3 regions of the Streptomyces sp. NPDC049887 genome follow, and region 1 is predicted to be linked to each of the others. Evidence: riboswitches for the same ligand, from Rfam matches in the RefSeq annotation. Region 1 holds a riboswitch; each other region holds the start of a gene.
What was found. Region 1 has a riboswitch for cobalamin ahead of cobN (cobaltochelatase subunit CobN). Riboswitches for the same ligand answer to the same signal wherever they lie in the genome.
Positions count from the first base shown of each region.

Region 1 (5,523 bases):
CCTGGCCGCGGCCTCCTCGTAGAAGTCGTCGAGCGCCCCCCGGTAGCCGCCGGGATGGTCGGTGGTCTCGACCGTGATCGGGTACATCAGCCGCTCCTCGATGTGGTCGGGGCGCAGGTGCTCCGCCACGATCGAGCGGGCGATGGAACGGCCGTGCCGGGCGCAGTGGTACGCCACGACGTCCGCCTCCGCGACGACCCGGGCCGCCCGGAGCGTCATCAGCGACGGGTCCCCGGGGCCGAGCCCGACGCCGTACAGCCTGCCGGTCCGCTGTGTGCTCACTCCGCCTCACTCGCCATCGCGTTGATCGCGGCCGCGGCCATGGCGCTGCCGCCGCGTCGGCCGCGCACCACCAGGTACTCCGGAGCGCCCCCGTGCGCGGCGAGGGCGTCCTTGGACTCGGCCGCGCCTATGAAGCCCACCGGCACGCCGATGACGGCGGCCGGGCGGGGTGCCCCCTCGTCGATCATCTCCAGCAACCGGAAGAGCGCGGTGGGGGCGTTGCCGACGGCGACCACGGAACCTTCGAGGCGGTCCCGCCACAGTTCGAGCGCGGCGGCGCTGCGGGTCGTGCCGAGCCGGGCGGCCAGCTCCGGCACGGACGGGTCGGACAGCGTGCAGATCACCTCGTTGCCCGCGGGCAGCCGCTTGCGGGTGACGCCGCTCGCCACCATCTGCGCGTCGCACAGGATCGGGGCCCCGGAGCGCAGCGCCTCTCGCGCCCGGGCCACCACCCCGGGCGAGTACGCGAGGTCGCGGACGAGGTCGACCATGCCGCAGGCGTGGATCATCCGCACCGCGACCTGGCCGACGTCGGCCGGGAGCGCGTCGAGCGCGGCCTCTGCGCGGATCGTGGCAAAGGACTGGCGGTAGATCTCCGCCCCGTCCTTCTCGTAGTCGAACACGGTCTTGTCGCTCATTTCGTCGTACGGGTTCGGGCTGTGGCGATGGTGCCTTCGAGTTCGGCGCGGGACGGCACGGGTACGGGGGTGCCGTGGGCGGTCACCCGGTACGCGCCGTCCCGGGTGGCCACGACGTCCACGTACTCCCCCTGCGGACGGCCGCAGCGCCGCTCGCAGCCCGACCAGTACACGGGCAGTCCGCCCCGGCCGGGGGTCACGTCGGCCCGCACGTCGGCCAGGGACTTGGCGCATCCGGGCCGGCCGGTGCACGCGCCGACCCCCCACCAGGGCGAGTCGGTGCCGGTGATGAGACCCGCCCGCCCGAGTGCGTCGAGGTGTGCCCGCGCCGTGCCGCGGTCCGCGAACCCCGGGACGACGGCCCCGCGCCACGGGGTCAGCCGCACCTCGTTCGCGGGCGCCGGCAGCAGCTGCCGCAGTTGCGCGGCGGTGAGCCGTCCGAGCGGAGCGGCGACGGACACGGTCCAGCCGTCCGGTCCCGCAACGACGCCGGGCAGCGGTCCGGTGCCGGGTCCCTCGGGCCGATCCTCGGGCGGTTCCGGGGCCGCACCCGGGGCGGAGCGTTCCGTTCCGGTGACATGGGGGAGCGGTTCCGCCGCCACCCCCGCCCGCTCCAGCGACTCGTCCACGCCGATCTCATGCCCCTCCGGCAGCTCCCGCACGCGCCACGCCCCCGTGCCCGCGCCGGCGGTCAGGAACGCCTCCGCAGCGGCGAGCGCCGCGCGTGCCGCGTCGGTGGCAGGTACCCGGAAGGCGTGGCGCCCGACCCGCAGCACCGCCCGTCCGTCCGCCCCTGCGAGCAACGTCACATCCGCGCCGAGTCCGGCGACATCGCCACGGCCGTCGTCCAGGGCGAACAGGAACCGGCCCGAGAGACCCGCGGCCCGGTCGCTCGCACACAGCAGGGCGTCCAGCTCCCGGGCCCACAACTGCACGTCGGCGCTGCCGAGTCCGTCCAGTCCGGCCAGCGGCGAGGCCACGACGTTGCGCACCCGCTCATGGGTGTCGGAGGGCAGCAGCCCGGCGTCACGCAGCAGTTCCGCCAGCTCCGCCCCGCAGCCGTCCGTCAGGCCGCGCAGCTCGGCGTTCCCCCGGGAGGTGACGCTCAGCGCCCCGTCGCCCAGCCGCTCGGCCGCGGTGGCCAGCGCGCACAACTGATGCATCGTCAACAAGCCGCCGGGAAGGCGGAGTCGGGCCAGCAGCCCGTCGTCCGCCGCATGCAGCCGCAGCGCGCCCGGGCAGGCGTCACCTCGGTCCCGTATGCGGCGTTCGCCCCGGTCCGGAGGGGTTGTCGGTGTGGGCGGCATGGCGGCGAGCATACCCACGTCCTTCCAGGTGGCCGCCCTGCCGGCGGGCCGCAGCCTCTACTATGCAGAACGGCACAGGGTCCCAGGGCCCTAGGGAGGAAGCCCGGTGGGAATCCGGCGCGGTCCCGCCACTGTGAACCGGGTCCCGGCGACGGGGTCCGGTGAGTCAGGAACTCCCGCCGACCACGACCACCCGGGGCGCGGAAACCCCGAGGAAGGCCTGCGCACGCGATGACGCACGCGACGATCCTGCTGCTGTCGACCTCCGACACCGACCTGCTCAGCGCCCGCGCCGCCGAGGGCCCGGTCCGGTACCGCTTCGCGAATCCCTCCCGTCTTCCCCTCGACCGGCTGCCCGAGCTCCTCGACGGCACCGACCTGGTCGTCGTGCGCCTCCTCGGCGGCATCCGCGCCTGGCAGGAGGGCCTCGACGCGCTGCTGGCGCAGGGCAGGCCGGTGGTCGTCCTCACCGGCGAACAGGCCCCGGACGCCCAGTTGATGGAGACGTCCACCGTCCCCATCGGGATCGCGGCCGAGGCCCACGCCTACCTCGCCCACGGCGGCCCGGACAACCTGGAGCAGCTCGCCCGGTTCCTGTCGGACACCGTCCTGCTCACCGGCCACGGCTTCGCGCCGCCCGCGCCCGCCCCCACGTGGGGCGAGATGGAGCGCACCCCGCGTCGCGACAGCGGCCCGCTCGTCGCCGTGCTCTACTACCGGGCCCACCACATGAGCGGCAACACCGCCTTCGTCGGCGCCCTGTGCGACGCCGTCGAGGACGCCGGCGGCCGGGCCCTCCCGCTGTACGTCGCCTCGCTGCGCGCCCCCGAGCCGGAACTGCTGGAACGGCTCCGCGACGCCGACGCCGTCGTCACCACCGTCCTCGCCGCCGGCGGCACCCGGCCCGCCGAGGCCCAGGCCGGAGGGGACGACGAGGCGTGGGACGCGGGCGCACTCGCCTCGCTCGACGTGCCCGTGCTGCAGGCCCTGTGCCTGACCGGGCCGCGCAGCGCCTGGGAGGAGAACGACGAGGGGCTGTCCCCGCTGGACGCCGCCAGCCAGGTCGCCGTCCCCGAGTTCGACGGCCGCCTCATCACCGTGCCGTTCTCGTTCAAGGAGATCGACGAGGACGGCCTCCCCGCGTACGTCGCCGACCCCGAGCGCGCCGCCCGCGTCGCCGGCATCGCCGTGCGCCACGCCCGGCTGCGGCACATCCCGAACGCCGAGAAGCGCCTCGCGCTCGTCCTCTCCGCGTACCCGACGAAACACTCCCGCATCGGCAACGCCGTCGGCCTCGACACCCCGGCCTCCGCCGTCGCCCTGCTCCGCCGGCTGCTCGACGAGGGCTACGACTTCGGCACCGAGGAGATCCCCGGCCTGGCGTCCGGGGACGGCGACGAACTGATCCGCGCGCTCATCGAGGCCGGTGGCCACGACCAGGACTGGCTCACCGAGGAGCAGCTCGCCCGGAACCCGGTCCGCGTCCCGGCCGCCGACTACCGGCGCTGGTACGCGACCCTTCCCTCCGAACTGCGCGAGGCCGTCGAGGAGCACTGGGGCCCGGCGCCCGGCGAGATGTTCCTGGACCGCTCCCGCAACCCGGAGGGCGACATCGTCCTGGCCGCCCTGCGCCGCGGCAACCTGCTGATCGTCATCCAGCCTCCACGCGGATTCGGCGAGAACCCGATCGCGATCTACCACGACCCCGATCTGCCGCCCTCGCACCACTACCTCGCCGCCTACCGCTGGATCGCCGCCCGGCAGGACGAAGGAGGGTTCGGCGCGGACGCGATGATCCACCTCGGCAAGCACGGCAACCTGGAGTGGCTGCCCGGCAAGAACGCCGGTCTGTCCGCCGCCTGCGCGCCCGACGCCGCGCTCGGCGACCTGCCGCTGGTCTACCCGTTCCTGGTCAACGACCCGGGCGAGGGCACGCAGGCCAAGCGCCGCGTCCACGCCACCCTCATCGACCACCTCGTCCCGCCGATGGCCCGCGCCGACTCCTACGGCGACATCGCGCGCCTGGAGCAACTGCTCGACGAGTACGCCCAGATCTCCGCTATGGACCCGGCGAAGCTGCCGGCGATCCGCGCCCAGATCTGGACCCTGATCCAGGCGGCGAAGCTCGACCACGACCTCGGCCTGGAGGACCGCCCCGACGACGACGGCTTCGACGACTTCCTGCTGCACGTCGACGGCTGGCTGTGCGAGGTCAAGGACGCCCAGATCCGCGACGGACTGCACCTCCTCGGCGGCGCGCCCACCGGCCCGGAGCGCGTCAACCTCGTCCTGTCGATTCTGCGGGCCCGGCAGATCTGGGGCGGCACGACCGCCCTGCCCGGACTGCGCGAGGCGCTCGGCCTCGACGAGTCCGCCGCGACGCGGACCACCGCCGACGAGGCCGAGGCCCGCGCCCGCGCCCTGGTCGAAGCCATGGAGGACGCCGGCTGGGACCAGGCCGCCGTCGCCTCCGTGGCCGAGGGCCACGGCAAGGCCGTCGCCGACATCCTCGGCTTCGCCGCCCGGGAGGTCGTGCCGCGCCTCGCCGCCACCACCGACGAACTCGACCACACCGTCCACGCGCTGAACGGTGGCTTCGTCCCGGCCGGACCGTCCGGCTCGCCGCTGCGCGGCCTGGTCAACGTCCTTCCGACGGGCCGGAACTTCTACTCCGTCGACCCCAAGGCCGTGCCTTCCCGCCTCGCCTGGGAGACCGGCCAGGCCCTGGCCGAATCCCTTCTGCAGCGCTACCGCACCGACAACGGCTCCTGGCCGACGTCCGTCGGACTGTCCCTGTGGGGCACCAGCGCGATGCGCACCGCCGGCGACGACGTCGCCGAGGCGCTGGCGCTGCTCGGTGTCCGTCCCGTCTGGGACGACGCCTCCCGCCGCGTCAACGGCCTCGAACCGGTCCCGCTCGCCGAGCTCGGCCGCCCCCGCATCGACGTCACACTGCGCATCTCGGGCTTCTTCCGCGACGCGTTCCCGCACGTCATCGGCCTCCTCGACGACGCGGTCCGGCTGGCCGCCGCGCTCGACGAGCCCGCCGACGACAACTTCGTACGCGCCCACGCCCAGGCCGACCTCGCCGAGCACGGTGACGAACGACGCGCCACCACCCGTATCTTCGGCTCCCGCCCGGGCACGTACGGTGCCGGACTGCTCCAGCTGATCGACTCCCGCGACTGGCGCACCGACGCCGATCTCGCCGAGGTCTACACGGTGTGGGGCGGCTACGCCTACGGCCGCGGTCTCGAAGGCCGCGCGGCGCGCGAGGAGATGGAGACGGCCTACCG
Region 1 is NZ_JBFAMM010000009.1:97,788-103,310, reverse strand. Features, by position in the region: gene AB0J10_RS13840 (precorrin-2 C(20)-methyltransferase) at 1-282, opposite strand, end outside; gene AB0J10_RS13835 (precorrin-8X methylmutase) at 279-920, opposite strand; gene AB0J10_RS13830 (hypothetical protein) at 917-2,239, opposite strand; cobalamin riboswitch at 2,287-2,422, shown strand; gene cobN (cobaltochelatase subunit CobN) at 2,459-5,523, shown strand, end outside.

Region 2 (5,523 bases), on a different contig from region 1:
CGGTCGGCGGGGAGGATCGACAGCACTCCCTCGGGCAGGCCGGCCTCACGGACGATGTCGGCCAGGATGTAGGCGTCCAGCGGGGACTCGGGCGACGGCTTCAGGACCACGCCGCAGCCGGCGAGCAGGGCGGGCGCGAGCTTGGCCGCGGCGACGAACTGCGGGACGTTCCAGGGGATCACGGCCGCGACCACGCCGACCGGTTCACGCAGCACGAGGAGGGGGCCGAGGACTCCGCCGCGCGGTTCCTCGTAGGTGAAGTCGCGGGCGACGGTGATGGCCGCGTCCCAGACCATCATGGCGCCGAGCGCCTGGGCCAGGACGCTCCAGGAGTACGGCGATCCGTTCTGGGAGCTGATCGAGCGGGCGATCTCCTCGTGCCGTACGGCGATCGCGTCCTTGATCCTGCCGACGACCTCGATGCGCTCCTCGAGCGGCGTCCTCGGCCAGGGCCCGTGGTCGAAGGCGGCACGCGCGGCCGCGACCGCCCGGTCGACGTCGGCCCGCGAGGCGTGCGGGACGCGTCCGATGACCTGCTCGGTGTGCGGTGAGACCACCTCGATGGTGTCCGTGCCGAGGGGGTCGACCAGTTCCCCGCCGACGAAGAGTTTCCCGTGCTCCACCAGTTCGGACATGACGACTGCCTCCCGCGACCCCGGCTCTCCGAGCGCTCCAGCATTTCTGACGGCATTTCAGATACGCCGACCGCCTGAACAGATACCAGTTCCCGCCGGAGGAGTCCACGGCCGGGACCCGCACCCGGGAGGCAGACGCGCGGCCGCGGAACGCCTCCGGGACGCACCCGCGGACCGTCGCTTCCGCCCCGGCCCGGCACACCTCCGAGCCCTTTGCAATGAAGTCGACTTGGGCGACGATTGGAACGGGTTCTCGTTCTTGGGCCCGGGCCGGGAGGATGGGGAGCCGATGACGCGGGTGACGGAGCACGGCGGCGGTGTGTGGTCCCTCGAGGTCCCCATCCCGGACAACCCCCTGGGACACACGCTGGTCCACGTCCTGGACACCGGCCGCGGACCCGTCCTCGTCGACACCGGATGGGACGACCCCGCCTCCTGGACGGCGCTCTCGGACGGCCTGGCCGAACTGGGCCTCGCGGTGGCCGACGTCCACGGCGTACTCGTCACCCACCACCACCCCGACCACCACGGGCTGTCCGGCAGGGTCCGCGAGGCGTCCGGCGCCTGGGTCGCGATGCACGCGGCCGACATCGCCGTCGTCCGCCGCACCCGGGAGGCCCGGCCCGGGGCCTGGCTCGACTACCTGGTCGGGAAGCTCGCCGCCGTCGGGGCGCCGGAGGAGCACCTCGCCCCGCTGCTCGCGGCCCGCGAGAGCGGCCGGACGCGGGCCCTTCCCGGGCTGCGGGCGGCCCTGCCCGACCGCGAGATCGCGCCCGGCGAACTGGTGGACCTCGCCGGGCGGCGGCTGCGGGCGATCTGGACTCCCGGCCACACGCCCGGTCATGTGTGCCTGCACCTGGAGGAGGAGCACCCGGCGAACCTCCCCGGCCGCGGCCGCCTCTTCTCGGGCGACCATCTGCTCCCCGGCATCAGCCCCCACATCGGCCTGTACGAGGACCCCGACGACGGCGCGGTCACCGACCCCCTCGGCGACTACCTGGACTCCCTGGAACGCGTCGGCCGCCTCGGCGCCGCCGAGGTTCTCCCGGCGCACCAGCACGCCTTCACCGACGCCCCGGCCCGGGTCCGGGAGCTCCTCGCCCACCACGAGGAGCGGCTGACCGGGCTGCTGTCCCTTCTCGCCGAACCTCTCACCCCGTGGCAGTTGGCCGAGTGCATGGAGTGGAACCGGCCGTGGGACGAGATCCCCTACGGCTCCCGCACCATCGCCGTCTCGGAGGCCGAGGCCCATCTGCGCCGCCTGGTGAAACTGGGCCGGGTGGAAGCCGTGCCGGGCAGCGACCCGGTGACGTACACCGCGGTGGGCCGAGCCGGGGCGCGCGGACTGCGATGAACACGGCTCGCGCCGTGATCCGCGCTGGCCGGACCCCTCACGCCGTCCGCTCCGGCCCCGCGAGATCCACTCGAGGCCGCACCCCCGCACGAGCCGCCGGCCCCGCCGTGATCCGTGCGAGGCCCGGGGGACAGGCCGCCGAGGGCCTCCGCCGTACTGGGCCGCCCGTCCCGAGGGGCGGGGATTACGGACCGGTAGAGTGTGCGAGTCGTCATCACACCCGTACGGGGGGAAGCCGGTGCGAATCCGGCACTGACCCGCAGCCGTGAGCCGCCGTCGCAGGCGGCGAGTCGGAATGCCCCGTACCGGCCGTGACCGGCTCGCGCCATCGGGACCGGCCCGCTGGCAGGCACCGTCGAGGAATACGGGGCCGGAGCCTGGTACCTCAGCGTGCCTGTGCCCGGCTCCCCGCAGGAGAGGCCCAGCCCGCCATGTCCGTTCGCCGCAGCGCAGCAGCGCTCGCCGCCGCTTCCGCCGTGTTCTGCGTGGCCGCTGCCCCGGCAGCGACGGCCGCCCCCACCCCCTCCCCGTCGGCCGCGCTCCCGACCGGGCTCTACGGCACGAAGGACCCCACCTACGACGGTGTGTGGCGGCAGTCGCTGGCCCTGCTCGCCCAGGATGTCGTCAAGACCGTGCCCGCCGAGCAGGCCGTCGGGTGGCTCACCGGGCAGCAGTGCGAGAACGGCGGCTTCGCCTCCTACCGCGCGGACGTCTCCGGGCCGTGCGACGCGAAGACGGTGATGGACACCAACGCCACCGCCGCGGCGGTACAGGCCCTGCGTGCCCTCGGCGGCCACGGGGACGCCGTGAACAAGGGCCTCGAGTGGCTGAGGTCCGTGCAGAACGAGGACGGCGGCTGGAGCTACAACCCGGGCATGCCGTCCGACGCGAACTCCACGTCCGTCGTGATCGGCGCCTTCGCCGCGGCCAAGGCGCGGCCGGGCGAGGTGAAGTCGAAGAGCGGCAAGAACCCGTTCGACGCGCTGGTCACGTTCGCCGTGCCGTGCTCGGACAAGGCCGGGGGCGGTGCCTTCGCCTACCAGCCGGACAAGACCGGAAAGCTCCTCGCCAACGGCGACGCCACCGCGGCCGCCGTGCTCGCCGGGCTGGGCCGCGGCCTGGTCGTCTCCGGCCCGGAGCCGGACGGCGCCCCCGCCGCCTGCGCCTCCCCGGCGAAGGCCACCCCGGAGCAGTCGGCCCGCAACGGCGCCGCGTACCTGGCCACGGCGCTGGCGAAGACCGGCCATCTGGACTCGCCGCCGATGCCGGGCGCCGCCGACCCGTCCCCGCTCCCGGACTTCGGCAACACGGCGGACGCGGTCCTCGCGCTCTCCGCCGCCGGGCACGGCGACAAGGCGGACACGGCGGTCCGATGGCTGGAGAAGAACTCCGCCGCGTGGGCGAAGGACGGCGGCCCGGCGGCGTACGCGCAGCTCATCCTCGCCGCGCACGCCCACGGCGACGACCCGCGGGACTTCGGCGGCGCCGACCTCGTACGACAGCTGAACGCGACCGGTCCCGAGCCGGTCTCCACCACCGCGCCGCCCGCTCCGCGGGCGAAGAGCGACGCGGGCGAGGAGCACAAGGGCGGAGACAGCGCCGGAATCTGGTGGATCGTCGGTGCCGGCCTCGCGGCGGGTGCGGGCATAGGCATCCTGATCAGCGGCCGCCGCAAGAGCAGGCAGCCGTGATGCACCGGCGAGTGATCTCGCTCCTCCTCGCGCTCGGCGCCGTGCTCGCGGTACCGGGCGTGGCGGGGCAGGCGCAGGCGGCCGGCTACCGGTACTGGTCGTTCTGGCAGTCCGACGGCGCCGCTTGGGCCTACGCCACCCAGGGACCGGCCACGGCGCGGCCGGCCGACGGTTCGGTCGACGGATACCGCTTCTCCGTCAGCGCGGACTCGCAGGACTCGGCGAAGCCGCGTACCGCCCCCTCCTTCTCGCAGTTGTGCGCGGACACGCCGGCGAAGCCCGGCACCAAGCGGGTCGGGATCGTGATCGACTTCGGCACCGAGGCGGACGCGCCGTCCGGTGAGAAGCCCCCGTCCGCACCGGCGTCCGGCTGCGCCGCGGTCCCCTCCGACGCCACCAGCGCGGAGGCCCTGGCGGCGGTGGCCAAGCCCCTCCGCTACAACTCGGACGCGCTGCTGTGCGCGATCTCCGGTTACCCGAGGACGGGCTGCGGCGAGCAGGTCCCGGCCGGGGGCCCGGCGTCCGAGGAGTCGGGCGCGCCCGCCCCGCCGGCCGGGAAGCCCTCCGGGGCGGCCGACGGAGGCCCTTCGCTGGGGCTCTTCGCGGGCATCGCGGCCTTGCTCGCGCTGGGCGGGGCGGCGTTCTGGCAGTCCCGCCGCCGCGGATGACCCCGCCACCCGCGCCCCCGCCGCCGGACGATCCCGTGCAGCCGCACGGACGGCGTCGCAACGTCCGGCTGCTGGGCGGCGTCCCGCACGCCCGCCCCGGAGACGACCCGGGCGCGGACACGGGCTCCCACCACGGTGCCGGCGAGGGCCCGGGCGCGGAGAGAGACTCCGGTCGAGGTTCCGGAAACGACCCGGACGCCGGCACCCTGGACGGCCCGGTCGGCGGCCCCGTCGGCGGCCCCGCAAACGACCCTGGCGCGGGCGTCGGGAGCGGCGAGCGCGGTGCCGCGCCCCGCGGCGGTCGACTGTCCGGCGGTGCCCCGCGGGCGCGCCGGCCGCTGGGCGGTGCCCTGCGCGCGCCCGCCGCCGGCCGGAGCAACGCGCTGCACGCCGGAGCCTGGTGGGTCTGGGCGCTGGGCCTCGCCACCGCCGCTTCGAGGACGACCAATCCCCTCCTCCTCGGCCTCCTGGTGGGCGTCGCCGGGTACGTCGTGGCGGCCCGGCGCACCGACGCTCCCTGGGCCCGTTCGTACGGCGCCTTCGTCAAGCTCGGCCTGGCGGTGATCGCGATCCGGCTGGTGTTCTCCGTCGTCCTCGGTTCGCCCATCCCGGGCACCCTCGTCCTGGTGACGCTGCCCGAGGTGCCCCTGCCGGACTGGGCGCAGGGCGTCAGGATCGGCGGCCGGGTGACGGCGGAGCAGATGGTGTTCGCGCTGTACGACGGGGCGAAGCTGGCGACCCTGCTGATCTGTCTCGGCGCGGCGAACGCGCTCGCGAACCCGGCCCGGCTGCTGAAGTCGCTCCCGGGCGCGCTGTACGAGGCGGGGGTCGCGGTCGTCGTCGCCATGACGTTCGCGCCGAACATGGTCGCCGACGTGCTCCGGCTCCGTACCGCACGACGGCTGCGGGGCCGTCCGACGGGCGGGGTGAAGGCCGTCCTGCAGATCGGGCTGCCGGTCCTGGAAGGCGCGCTGGAACGTTCGGTCGCTGTCGCCGCGTCCATGGACGCGCGCGGCTACGGCCGTACCGCGCAGGTGCCCCCGGCCGTGCGGCGCACCACCACCGCTCTCACGCTCGGCGGACTGCTCGGCGTGTGCGCCGGTTCGTACGGGCTGCTCGCCGCGGAGGGCGCGGGGTACGGCCTCCCCGTGCTCCTCGGCGGCTTCGCGGCGGCA
Region 2 is NZ_JBFAMM010000006.1:133,690-139,212, reverse strand. Features, by position in the region: gene AB0J10_RS09875 (aldehyde dehydrogenase) at 1-635, opposite strand, end outside; gene AB0J10_RS09870 (MBL fold metallo-hydrolase) at 925-1,989, shown strand; cobalamin riboswitch at 2,176-2,310, shown strand; gene AB0J10_RS09865 (prenyltransferase/squalene oxidase repeat-containing protein) at 2,421-3,680, shown strand; gene AB0J10_RS09860 (SCO2322 family protein) at 3,680-4,348, shown strand; gene AB0J10_RS09855 (energy-coupling factor transporter transmembrane protein EcfT) at 4,654-5,523, shown strand, end outside.
Region 2: it holds a riboswitch for cobalamin, as region 1 does, so the genes downstream of both, AB0J10_RS09865 (prenyltransferase/squalene oxidase repeat-containing protein) here and cobN (cobaltochelatase subunit CobN) in region 1, are expected to answer to the same signal.

Region 3 (5,523 bases), on a different contig from region 1:
GGGAGTGCGTCCGTCGTTGTTGGCGCCGCTGGACAGGATCACCGCGTGGACACGATCTCCGTCGGCCCGGGCGTCGGCCAGCCGCTTCAGCAGTACGAGGCCGCCGCCCTCCGCTCGGGCGAACCCGTCCGCCTCGGCGGAGAACGGCCGGCACCGGCCTGTCGGCGACAGCATGGAGGCGCTGCAGAAACCGGCGTACAGATGGGGGTTGAGGAGAACGTTGATGCCCCCGGCCACCGCGAGGCGGGCATGTCCGCTGCGCAGGTGCTCGCACGCCTGGTGCAAGGCGGTCAGTGCGGACGAGCAGGCGGTGTCCACGGTGACACTCTGTCCGTGCCAGTCGAAGTAGTGCGACAGGCGGTTGGCGACGACCGCGCCCGCCATCCCCGACATCGTGTACGCGTTGACCGACTCCGGTGACATCGACTGCAACTCACCGTAGTCCCGGCTCGAGCAGCCGACGAACACCGCTGTGTCCGACCCCTCCAGCCGGGCGGCATCGGTGCCCGCGTCGTCCAGCACCTCCACCGCCATCTCCAGCAGCAGCCGCTGCTGGGGGTCCATCTGGGCTGCCTCCCTGGGGGAGATCCCGGTGAAGTAGGTGGTGTCGAAGCCGGAGACGTCCTTCAGGAAGCCGCCCGCCGCGGTGTACGACTGCCCGGGACGCCAGTTGGTGTCCACGAAGTCCGCGGTCGAGAAGCGGTCCGGCGGCACCTCTCCGACCAGGTCGGCACCGGCCGCCAGCACGGCCCACAGGTCGTCCAGGTGGTGGATCCCGCCCGGCAGACGACAGGCCGTGCCCACCACGGCAATGGCGTCATCGGACAGCGAGGGCATATGCGAGGGCAACTGTGCTCCCAACAGACTGGTTTGGATGTTCAGGCAAGCACGGCGGAACGCTCGCGCTGCCGTGGCGATGAGGGGGGCAGCCGCCGGGGACCGCTACCCCGGAGAAGAGGCCGGCAGGGCGTCGAATCCGAGTGCCCGCTGAAGGAACCGTGCATCGACCGCCGCGGGCTCCGGCAGCCCGGGGGTGTCCGCCAGTGCGTGGGTGCGGTCGAATCGGTGTCGAAGCCGGCAGTAACTGAGAAAGCCCGTCAAGTGCCTGGCGACGAAGAGTTCAGCCACGCTCGCCCGGTCGAGTTCCTCCACGCACTCCAGTCGCAGACCGGCGTGATGCCCCTCGAAGGCACGGAGCACGTCTGCCAGTCGGGTGGGCGTGGGGTGGACGATGTGGTACGTGCGCACCCCGGTGTCCCCGCCGGGCGTGTCGTACCCGATGCGGACCATCGCCTCGGTCGCGTAGTCGCTCGGCACGATGTTGAAGGTGGCGGAGGCTGACGCCTTGATCCGCAAGCGCACCTCGCTCCCCGGCGGGCGTTCGGCCACCGGAGGGATACCGGGCGCGCCACCCTCGGCGAGGACCTCGACCATCTTCCCCAGCTGAGCCAGGGGGTGTTCGGCCGCACTGGCCGGCAGGGGCCGGTCACTGGCCACCACGCCGGGTCGCAGCACCACCGCCGGACGCGCACGTCGGGCCGCCCACTGGCGGACCAGTTGCTCCGCCGCGTACTTCGACGCGTCGTAGTGCGTCACGAAGCCGTGGACGTCGGTCAGATCGTCTTCGAGCACCAGTCCTGCGGGCCGGCTGCCTGCGACCGCCATGGTGCTCACATGCACCAGTCGGCATGCGGGCCCCGTCTGGTCCATGAAGGCGAGCACGTGGGCGGTACCCTGCGTGTTCACCCGGAAGAGACGCTCCCGCTCCCCGGCCAGAGCGATGTCTCCCGCACAGTGCCAGACGGCATCGGCCTGCCCCGCCAACCGGGCGTGCAGTGCGGGCGGCAGGCCCAGTCGCGGCAGTGTCACATCGCCCGTGACGCAACGCAGCCGCAGGAGAGCGTCACTGGGCACGGCACCGTGCAGGCCGATCGCGGCGACGACGCGATCGCGCAGCTCCGAAAGCTCACCGCGTCCCAGTGCGACGAGTCGCTGATCGCGCGTCGTCAGCAACGCGTGCGCGATGCGTGAACCCACGAAGCCGGTAGCACCGGTAATCAGAACGGTCACCGCTCCACAATGGGTTATGTAGATCAAAAGAGCAAAATCGCATTAAATCGTATTGAAGGACCATCAGGCCGGGCGTCCCGCGAGGACGTGATTCGCGGGAGCTCTTCGGCCGCCCCGGTTCGTGGTCGAGCGCGGCGGCGCACAACGCTCTCGTGCGCGGGGTGTGTGCTGCGGTTCACCACGGCTCATTGCTTCGCGGGCGTACGGGATGACGTTTCCTTCTGCCATGATGGCCCGCGACAAAGGCGACGGCGGAACGAGGAAGCCGGTGTGAATCCGGCGCGGTCCCGCCACTGTGATCGGCGAGCGAATCCCGAACAGACCACTGCCCGGAAGCGGGTGGGAAGGTCGGGACGAGCACTGACCCGAGAGCCAGGAGACTCACGCGGTCGCCTCCTCGATGTGACTGGGGCGGATTTCCCCGGGGAGGAGAGCTTGTCGTGATGCCCATGAAGGTGTCGCGGGGCGGATCGGTGCCGTGCCGGGTCGTGGTGTGCCGGGACTGCGGCAGTCCGAAGATGACCGGTGCGGACCACGGTGAGCGGACCGCCCGTCCGGCCGGGGACACCCCGGTCCGGGGCACCGAGTGTCCCGACGTGTGCGAGCAGGCGAACGCGGTCGTCGTGCAGCCCTCGTCGGAGTGGCGCGCCGCCGGCCGCCGGCCGGTCTGGGTCGGCCTCGTCGACAACTCCGCTGCGACCGGGGACATCGCCGCCTGGGTACGGGCGGGCGCACCGGGCCTCGTGGAGCTGCCGGACCTCCTGGACCTCCACCTCCTCACCCCGCCTCGGCACGCCCGGGCCGGGACTCCGCGCCATCGGCCGCCGCGGCGGCTCCACAGCTGACGCGAGGCGACTGACCCGACCCGCCCCGATCGACCCGACCGACAGAACTCAGCCACCGGCCGGCCGGCGTACCCGGCCGTCCTCCGGACCACCATCCGGATCGTTCCGGTTCCACCCAGCGGTGAGAGGACCCACCACATGATGGGCAAGCGCCCGATGTCCCTGCTGTCGACGATGGCCGCCGCGGCCCTGCTGATATCCGGCTGTGGCGGGAGCGCCACCCGGGACGACGCCGCCCGGGCAGCCGGCCCCGCCGTCGACGGCTTCCCCGTCACCATCTCCAACTGCGGTGTGAAGACGACCTATCAGCGTCCTCCGCAGCGCGCGGTGTCGCTGAACCAGCACGCGACCGAGGTCATGCTGGCGCTGGACCTGGAGAAGACGATGGTGGGCACGGCCTACCTCGACGACAGGATCCTCCCCGAGTACCAGGACGCGTATGACGGCATCAAGGTCATCGCGGAGGAGTACCCGTCCTTCGAGACGCTGCTGGCCGCCGAACCCGACTTCGCCTACGGCGGTTTCGCCAGCACCTTCGACGAGAAGGAGGGCCGCGGCCGCGACGCCCTGTCCAAGGCCGGGATCAACTCCTACCTCAACATCGAGGAGTGCCCGACCGGGCCTGTGACGATGGCCACGATGGACCAGGAGATCCGGAATGTGGCCAAGGTCTTCGGTGTGCCGGAACGAGCCGATCAGGAGCTGAAGAAGCTCCACGCCACCCTGGACACGGTCGAGAGCAAGCTCGCCGGAGTCACGCCGGCCAAGCTCTTCGTCTACGACAGCGGCGACAAGACCGCCTTCACCGCGGGTGGGGCGGGCATCGGCAACGAGATGATCAAGCAGGCGGGCGCGGTGAACCTCTTCGCCGACCTGGACAAGGCGTTCGGTGACGTGTCGTTCGAGCAGGTGGCCGAGCGCGCGCCCGAGGTCATCGTCATCTACGACTACGGCGACCAGCCCGTCGAGGACAAGAAGAGGTTCCTGCTGGCGAATCCGGCGCTGAAGGACGTACCCGCCATCAGGAACAAGCGGTTCGCAGTGCTGCCCCTCTCGTCCACGGTGCTGGGTGTCCGGGTGCCGGCAGCAGTGGAGTCCCTGGCCCGCCAGATCCACCCGGATCGCTTCAAGTGAGCGGCACGACCGACGCAGTGGGCGTGACCGAGGAGAAGGACGCGGGCGCCGGATCGGAGGCGAGCCTCCGGAGAGCGGTGGGCGGGGAGGACACGGTCCCGGGCCGCAAGCGGCTTCCCTACCCGCTCGTGCTCCTGCTGCTCGGCGCGCTCGTCGTGGTCACGGTCACGTCCGGGGTCGCGGCCGGATCCATCAGCGTGCCGGCCGACCAGGTCTGGGGCATCCTGCTGCACCGGGTGCATCCGGCACTGGCCGACCCGTCCTGGACACCGGTGCGCGAGACGATCGTCATCGACGTCCGGCTGCCTCGTGTGCTGCTGGCCGGCGTCGTCGGCGCGGGACTCGCCGTGTGCGGGATGGCCCTGCAGGCGCTGGTGCGCAATCCCCTCGCGGACCCGATGCTGCTCGGGGTCTCGTCGGGCGCCTCGGTCGGCGCGGTGCTGGTCGTCGTCTTCAACCTCACCCTGTTCGGGGTGTTCTCACTGCCGGTGGCGGCGTTCCTCGGCGCTCTCGCCGCCCTGGTCGCCGTCTACTTCCTGGCCCGGTCCGGCGGCCGGATGACCACCGTACGGCTGGTGCTGGCGGGCGTGGCGATGGCCGAGGTGCTGTCGGCGCTCGCCGGCTTTCTGATCGTCACCTCCGACGACCCGCACAAGACGCAGTCGGCGCTGCGCTGGATGCTCGGCGGGCTGGGCGGCACCACCTGGACGGTGGTGTGGATCCCTGTCGGTGCCGTCCTGCTCGGCACGGCGGTCCTGCTCGGCGCCTGCCGTCCGCTCAACCTGCTGCTGGCGGGGGAGGAGGCGGCCGTGGCGCTCGGTCTGGACGTGCACCGGTTCCGTGCCGCGATGTTCACGCTGGTCGCCGTCATGATCGGTACCATCGTCGCGGTCAGCGGGCAGATCGGCTTCGTCGGCCTGATCATGCCGCACGTGGTACGGCTGCTCGTCGGCGCCGACCACCGCCGTGCGCTGCCCGCCGCCGCGCTGCTCGGCGCGGCCTTCCTGATCGCCGTCGATCTGGCGGCACGCACCGTCATGAGCCCGGAGGAGATCCCGGTGGGGATCCTCACCGCCCTGGTCGGCGGTCCCTTCTTCCTGTGGCTGATGCGACGGAGGACGGCATGAGGAGGACGACAGCAGTCACAGCGGACGCCGCGACGACGGCGACGGCGACGGCGGCACCCGGCACCCTGGCCTTGGAGGACGTCTCGGTCGTCGTCGAAGGACGGGCCCTGGTGGACCGGGCCTCCCTGCACATGGCTCGCGGCGAGGTGGTGGGGCTCGTCGGTCCCAACGGCGCCGGCAAGTCCACCCTGTTGCGCACGGTCTACCGAGCTCTGCGCCCCACCTCGGGACGGGTGCTGCTCGACGGCAAGGACGTCCAGCGGATGTCCGGCAAGAGTCTGGCACGCCAACTCGCCGCCGTTCTGCAGGAGTCGGCAGCCGACTTCGAGCTCTCGGTCCAGGACGTC
Region 3 is NZ_JBFAMM010000005.1:89,624-95,146, forward strand. Features, by position in the region: gene AB0J10_RS08130 (SDR family NAD(P)-dependent oxidoreductase) at 1-849, opposite strand, end outside; gene AB0J10_RS08135 (SDR family oxidoreductase) at 943-2,070, opposite strand; cobalamin riboswitch at 2,280-2,474, shown strand; gene AB0J10_RS08140 ((2Fe-2S) ferredoxin domain-containing protein) at 2,514-2,915, shown strand; gene AB0J10_RS08145 (ABC transporter substrate-binding protein) at 3,054-4,049, shown strand; gene AB0J10_RS08150 (iron ABC transporter permease) at 4,127-5,176, shown strand; gene AB0J10_RS08155 (ABC transporter ATP-binding protein) at 5,173-5,523, shown strand, end outside.
Region 3: it holds a riboswitch for cobalamin, as region 1 does, so the genes downstream of both, AB0J10_RS08140 ((2Fe-2S) ferredoxin domain-containing protein) here and cobN (cobaltochelatase subunit CobN) in region 1, are expected to answer to the same signal.